Regions from separate parts of the Negativicoccus succinicivorans genome, predicted to be linked through region 1. Evidence: riboswitches for the same ligand, from Rfam matches in the RefSeq annotation. Region 1 holds a riboswitch; the other holds the start of a gene.
What was found. A riboswitch is a leader RNA that binds a small molecule or an ion and turns the genes downstream of it on or off. The one in region 1 is predicted to bind cyclic di-AMP.

Region 1 (3,410 bases):
GCGGGCGTAACGCAAGGCTCGCGCGACGGCGCGCGTGGGTCTTGCGACGGGCAACAGCACATGATGGTCGTTGACCGGCTGCGCCAGAATTTCCGTCAGTTCTTTCGAGGAAAGCGTCAGCGCTTCCTGTACCTTTTCGTAGTGTGTATGAATCGCCTTAAATATGCGCATTAAAATCGGCAGGAAGATTAAAATGATCCAGGCGCCGTGAATGAATTTGGTGACTAAAATAATGCTCACGACGGTCGCCGTGACCAGCGCGCCGAAACCGTTCAGCAAGAGTCGTCCGTGCGGGCGCGGCTGTTGGCGGAACCAATGCACGCAAAGACCCGCTTGGGCCAGCATGAAGGAAAGAAATACGCCCAATGCGTACAGCGAGATCAAATGTTCCACATCGCCGTGGAACGCGACGATCAGTCCGCCGGCGCAAAGCGACAGTAAAACGATGCCGTTGGCAAAGGAAAGACGCGAACCGCGGTGCGCGAGGTAGCGCGGCAGGTAACCGTCCTGCGCCAAAATGGACATCAGAGGCGGTAAACCGTTGTACGCGGTGTTGGCGGCTAAATATAAAATTACCGTGGTCAGCAGTTGGAAGATGAAATAACCCGTTCCGCGTCCCCACACGGTCTCCGCCAAAAGCGAGAGCAAGGTGCGGTCCGCGCTCGGCAGCAAACCGAAATGCACGATGAGAAAACCCGTGGAGAGCAGCAGCGTCGCCAAAATAATCGCCATCATGGCAATCGTTTCTTTTGCATTCTTTGCCGCTGGTTCCCGAAACGCGCCCGAGCCGTTCGCGATCGCTTCCACGCCGGTCATCGAAGAACAACCGTTGGCGAAGGCCCGCAACAGTAAAAAGTAAAGAACGGCCGGCGTGATCGTAGTCGTCGCTTGCGGCAAAATGACCGGCGGTCGATCGAGCGCAAAAATTTGGTAGAGACCCGATCCGGCGAGCAGCAGCGCGGTGACCAAAAAAGCATACGTCGGCCACACAAAGGCGTTGGACGCTTCGCGCAAACCGCGCAAATTGATCAGCATCAATATCGCAAACACTGCGAAAAGATCAATGGAAATTTGGTACGGCGCAAGCTCCGGCCACGCGGAAATCAGCGCCGCCGTACCGGACGATACCGATACCGCGACCGTCAACACGTAGTCCGCGCATAAACTCGCCGCCGCGAGCAGCGCCGGATATTCACCGAGATATTCTTTGGCGATCGCATACGAGCCGCCGCCTTTGGGATATACTTTGATGACCTGCGCGTAGGAAATCGTAATGATGAAAAGCAATGCCACGATCGCCGCGATAATCCACGGAAAATAGTCATATAAAATCAGTCCCGGCAATACCAAAATGAGCGCGATTTGTTCCGGACCGTAACCGATGGAGGAAAGAGCGTCGGACGAAAAAATCGGCAACGCTTTCCACTTCGGCAGCTGCTCGTGACTGAGCTCCGTGCTCTTGAGCGGACGCCCTAAAAGCAATTGAGAAAATGAAGAAAATGTAAATTTGCGCATGAAAAATAGACCTCCCGGTCCTATGGGACCTTACCTTTTGCCTACGAGGTTAGCTGTCGGGTTAGAAGCATAAGGTTGTCTTCCTCTTTCGATTCACCCCAAGAGTTGGTTCCCCCGTTTTCCGTCAGGAAATTCGGAATTTCGTTTTTACCACCACATTATAACGCCGCGGAAATGTCTTGTAAATAGGAAAAAACAGCGGCTGGCGACGCAACATAAATCCGTCGGCAAAACGGACTCCGTCGCCGCTAAAAAGTTCATAAATGCTCTTTTATGACTGTTTTATGGCGTTAAATCGTGCTATACTGAAATTACAGATGGCATTGCGGCAAGGAGGTGTGCCCATGCAAAAAGGAACGAAAGCAACCGAACAGGGGTTGCGCGTGATGACGTCGCCGTCCGAGATTCCGGCGAAGAAGCTGAGCGTATTATACATCTTGACGATATTGCGCCGCTTTTCCGACCCCGAACATCCGCTGTCGCAGCAGCAGATTCTGACGCACCTGAAAGAAGACTATGGAATGGTGTTGGATCGTAAAGCCGTCAAACGCAACCTGGTCAATCTCTTGGAAGCGGGCTATCCGCTCGGTTACAAACCGTGGCAACGCAAGAGTGCGAGCCGCGAACAAGTGGAAAATGTCTACGGTTCGTGGTATTACGAGCATGAATTCGCGCCGGTGGAACTGACCACGCTCATTGACGGTCTGTTGTTTTCGCATTTACCGGCCCGGCAGGTCGAGGACATGATCCAAAAACTGCTGCGGTTGCAAAGTCGGTATTATACGAATCCCACGTTGGGAGTCCACAACATTCCGAATGAAAACTGGCTCAACTGGCAACAGGAAAGTCCCGCCAACGAGCAGATGCTGTATTCGTTGGAAGTTTTGAATGAGGCGATCGAAGCGCGGCAACCGGTCATGTTCCATTACCTGCAATACGGTCCGGACAAGCAGCAGCGGCCGCGCATTCGTCGGCATCGCAAACGTCCGCATCGCTACCGGGTGAGCCCGTACGCGGTAGTCGCGACGAACGGTCGTTTCTACCTGATCGGTAATACCGAAGGGCATGATGATATTTCGCATTACCGCGTCGATCGGATGCAGGATGTGCGAATCGAAAAAAACCGTGAGGTTCGTCCGTTGCGCGAAGTGACGCAGTCGGGCGATGACGAATTGCATTTACCGAAGCATCTGGCGGAGCATGTCAACATGTTCGCCGGACCGGCGGTACCGTGTTTATTCCGATGTGATCGCGAGATCTTGGACGCCGTCATGGACGATTTCGGAACCTCCTGCACGATCAGCGAAGTTACGGACAAAACCGTGGTCGTCGGAGTCACCGTGAACGCTACTGCGCTCTTCCACTGGTCGTTGCAATTCGGTCCGGCCGTGAAAGTGCTGGCGCCGGAATCGCTGGTGCGGGACCTGCAACGAACGGCTATCGCGATGGCGAACGCGTATCGCCGCGAAGAACCGTTATATTTTGATCGTGTCGAGATGAGGTGACGTCGATGAAACGAGGCTATATCCAAGTCTATACGGGAGACGGGAAAGGCAAAACCACGGCCGCGATCGGACTTGCGATTCGCGCCGTCGGCGCCGGTCTGAAAGTCTGGTTGCTGCAGTTTATGAAATCAGAATATTACAGCGAGCAGAAAATTTTGGACGGAATTTCACCGCTTCTCTACCGGGAGTCGCTGGGGAAGCCGTATTTCATCGCGCCGGAAGGAACGCTCACCGAAGAAACTAAAAAAGCGCTCACCGATGTCGTGGTGTTTCCGCCGGGAAATCCGCCCGCCGAATACGTCGAAGCGTGTCGCAACGGTGTGGAGATCGCCGCGCGAACGCTGGCGAAAGGCGAGTACGATGTCGTGATCTTGGATGAAATCAATGTCG
Region 2 (3,410 bases), on a different contig from region 1:
TTCGGCGGTAAACGCGAAGTGATGGAAAATTTGGCGCCGCAAGGACCGGTGTATCAGGCGGGGACGCTTTCGGGCAATCCGCTCGTGGTAACGGCAGGATTGGCGACAATGAATAAATTGTCCGCGGACCGTTTTACAGAATTGGCTGCAAAAACGGAAACGTTGTGCCAAGGCTTGGAAGCGGCGGCGCAAGAAGCGGGAGTATCGATCATAGTGCATCGGATCGGTTCGATGTTCACCGTGTTTTTCAGTGAACATGAAGTCACGGATTACGATACGGTAGCGACTTCGCACTTGGATGAATTTAATGTTTATTTCATCGCGATGCTGGAGGCCGGTGTGTATTTAGCGCCGAGTCAATTCGAATGCGGCTTTATGTCGCTTGCGCATACGGATGAAGATATTCGCCAAACGCTTGCTGCAGCGCGCAAAGCGTTCCAAAAAGCAGCGGTTTTTCGGGAGCACAAAGGGCGTAAATAGGGAGTGGTTCGGCGCTCAATAAGAAGCTGTCTGCAGTTGCAGTTGTCGCAGTGGCGCGGTCCTCTCGCGTATGGTAAAATAAAGAAGGAGTAGTGTTTGGTGGTAGAAATGCTGATTTCAATCGTTGTTCCTTTTTTCAATGAAGAGGACAATATATTGCACTTTTACGATGCGTTATGCGAAGTGGTTGCGCATCGTGATGAATCATTTGAGTTTTTATTTATCGATGACGGCTCAAGTGATCGCACACCGTTGATTTTAACGGAGCTTGCGGAACGGGATGCTCGCGTGACAGCTTTTATTTTGGCACGCAATTTCGGACATCAAACCGCACTTACCTGCGGCTTGGATCATGCCCGCGGCGATGCGGTGGTTACCATGGATGGAGACATGCAGCATCCGCCGACGATGATACCGGACCTGCTGGATAAATGGTATGACGGTTATGAAGTGGTACAGACGGTACGGCTTTCGACCGCCAATGTCGGTGCGTTCAAAAAATGGACATCGAAACTCTATTATCGTTTTATTAATTCTATTTCCCAAGTGCAGATTACCGAAGGCGGTTCCGATTTTCGCCTGATTGATCGCAAAGTGGCGGACAGTTTGTTGCTGTTTCGCGAAAAGGCGCGATTTATTCGCGGCCTGGTGAGCGATATCGGTTATCGGCAAACGCAAATTACATTCCGTGCACCAGCGCGCTATGCCGGCGAAAGTAAATTTTCGTTGCGCAAGATGGTGCGGTTTGCCTTGGACGGAATTACTTCATATTCGACGTTGCCGCTGCGCATGGCTCTTTATGTGGGAGTGTTGTCAGGCATCGGCAGCTTGCTTTTGATCATCTATGTGCTGTTGATTAAGTATTATTTCCTGGAAGCGGTTCCCGGTTGGGCCACGCTTGCTGTGATGATGTTACTTTTCGGCGGCTTGCAGTTGATCTTTTTGGGAATTATCGGTGAGTATATCGGGCGCATTTTTGCGGAGGTAAAGGATCGACCTCTGTATTGGTTGCGCGGTACGGTGAATCAGAAAACGAGACATTAACGACAAGACACAAGGGTGTGCCGAAGCGCATATGCGCGCGGGGGAACCAAATGTTTTCGGGGTGTATCTTGCAAAAGACGGTCAGCTCTTGGCCGAACCCGGCAGCTAACCTCGCAGGCGGAAGGGGGCATGATGACGAGAATACGACACTGGGTTTGTATGGCGATGTTTTTGGTAGTACCGATGGCGGTGGGGGCTACCTATCACCCGGGAGATATCGGCGAAGATATCTCGACGATTCAACATCGTTTGGGAACGCTAGGGTATCATTTGGACGCGGACGGCGTATACGGTCCGGCAACGGAAGATGCGATTCGGGAATTTCAGGCGGCGCATGGTTTGGAAGCGGACGGTTTGGTCGGCCCGGCTACCTACCGCGCGTTGTTGAGTCGTGATATACCTACCAGCCGCGGCGATTTTTCGACGATGTTGGTGCGGCGACTGATCTCCGTAGCGCAGGAATGTATCGGTGTGCCGTATCTTTTTGGAGGTTCTACTCCCAGTGGTTTTGATTGCTCGGGATTCGTTCAGTTTGCTGCCAAAGCGGCCGGACTGGTATTGCCGCGGTCGGCCGATGAACAATACCACATGGGGCGTAGCGTGAGTCGCAGTCAAATGCAGCCGGGTGACCTGGTCTTTTTCTCAACATATACGGACGGTGTATCGCACTCGGGTATTTACCTGGGAGGCGATCGCTTTATCAGTTCCACATCGAGTCGCGGCGTAGTCATCGACAGCTTGTCGGAGGGCTACTGGAGCGATTGTTATGTGGGAGCAAAACGGTTAATCTAAGAGGCGCAAGCCTCTTTTTTTATGAAATAAACATTTGAAGGATCGATCAGATAATGAACGAATGGATTACAGCGCAAAACCTGGCATTTTGGTACGACAAAGAGCCGGTATTTAACGCCATTAACTTTACGCTGGCGCACGGCGGATTTACTTTAATCGTCGGTCCGAACGGCGCCGGGAAAACAACGCTGCTGCGGTTGTTGGCGGGACTCCTGACGCCGGCCGAGGGAACGATTACGATTGCCGGCCAATCGCCGCAAGCTTGGCAACGCGCCGGCGGTATCGGTTTCGTGCCTCAGCATTATAATCAAAATACAGCATCATTTCCCGCGACGGTGAGCGAAGTAGTCGATCTCGGCTTCTGGGGAACGGAGATTTCACATGCCGAACAGATCGAACGGCGTCAAGCATTGCTTGCGAAAGTGGGAATGGCGGAATGGGCACATAAGCGCATCGGTGATCTGTCGGGAGGGCAGCAACAACGTGTCATGTTGGCGCAGGCGATCGCTGCGCGGCCGGCTCTGCTGCTTTTGGATGAGCCAACCAGCGGGATCGACTATACGGCGGGCAATATGCTGCTGGATTTGCTCAGCAACATTCAGGCGGAGCAGCAGACAACGATCATCATGGTGACGCATGATATCGCGCGCGCGTTGCCGCATGCCGATCGGGTGCTTTGCATCGACCGTACGCTTTGTTATGACGGTCCGCCGCATCAGTTTGTCACCAGCCATGCGACCGGATTGCATATGGCGGAGGTGGTCGGATGATGGGAATGCTCAGCTATGAATTTATGCAGCGCGCGTTTTTGGCCGGCCTCATTGTCGCGTTACTTTGTCCTTTAGTCGGGATGTTTGTCGTGATCCGGCGGCAGTCGCTTTTGGGAGACGGTTTGGGGCATATCGCCTTTGCCGGTGTGACGGGAAGCGCGTTGCTCGGCATTAATCCCGCGATCGGCGCGGTCATTTTGACGCTCGCCGCCGCAGGCGGTATTGAAATCGTGCGACGCAAGCATCTGCAATACGGCGATATGGGGTTGGCGTTGTTTTTCTACGGCGGTTTGGCGTTGGCGGTCGTGTGCAGTTCGCTTGCAC

Region 2: linked by a shared signal. The riboswitch ahead of KIB08_RS04120 (C40 family peptidase) and the one ahead of KIB08_RS02025 (APC family permease) in region 1 are both predicted to bind cyclic di-AMP.

The regions. Positions count from the first base shown of each region.
Region 1 is NZ_JAHAJN010000002.1:121,172-124,581, forward strand. Features, by position in the region: gene KIB08_RS02025 (APC family permease) at 1-1,515, opposite strand, end outside; cyclic di-AMP (ydaO/yuaA leader) riboswitch at 1,540-1,664, opposite strand; gene KIB08_RS02030 (helix-turn-helix transcriptional regulator) at 1,860-3,020, shown strand; gene KIB08_RS02035 (cob(I)yrinic acid a,c-diamide adenosyltransferase) at 3,026-3,410, shown strand, end outside.
Region 2 is NZ_JAHAJN010000005.1:83,419-86,828, reverse strand. Features, by position in the region: gene KIB08_RS04130 (aminotransferase class III-fold pyridoxal phosphate-dependent enzyme) at 1-480, shown strand, start outside; gene KIB08_RS04125 (glycosyltransferase family 2 protein) at 580-1,524, shown strand; cyclic di-AMP (ydaO/yuaA leader) riboswitch at 1,533-1,659, shown strand; gene KIB08_RS04120 (C40 family peptidase) at 1,654-2,316, shown strand; gene KIB08_RS04115 (metal ABC transporter ATP-binding protein) at 2,370-3,086, shown strand; gene KIB08_RS04110 (metal ABC transporter permease) at 3,083-3,410, shown strand, end outside.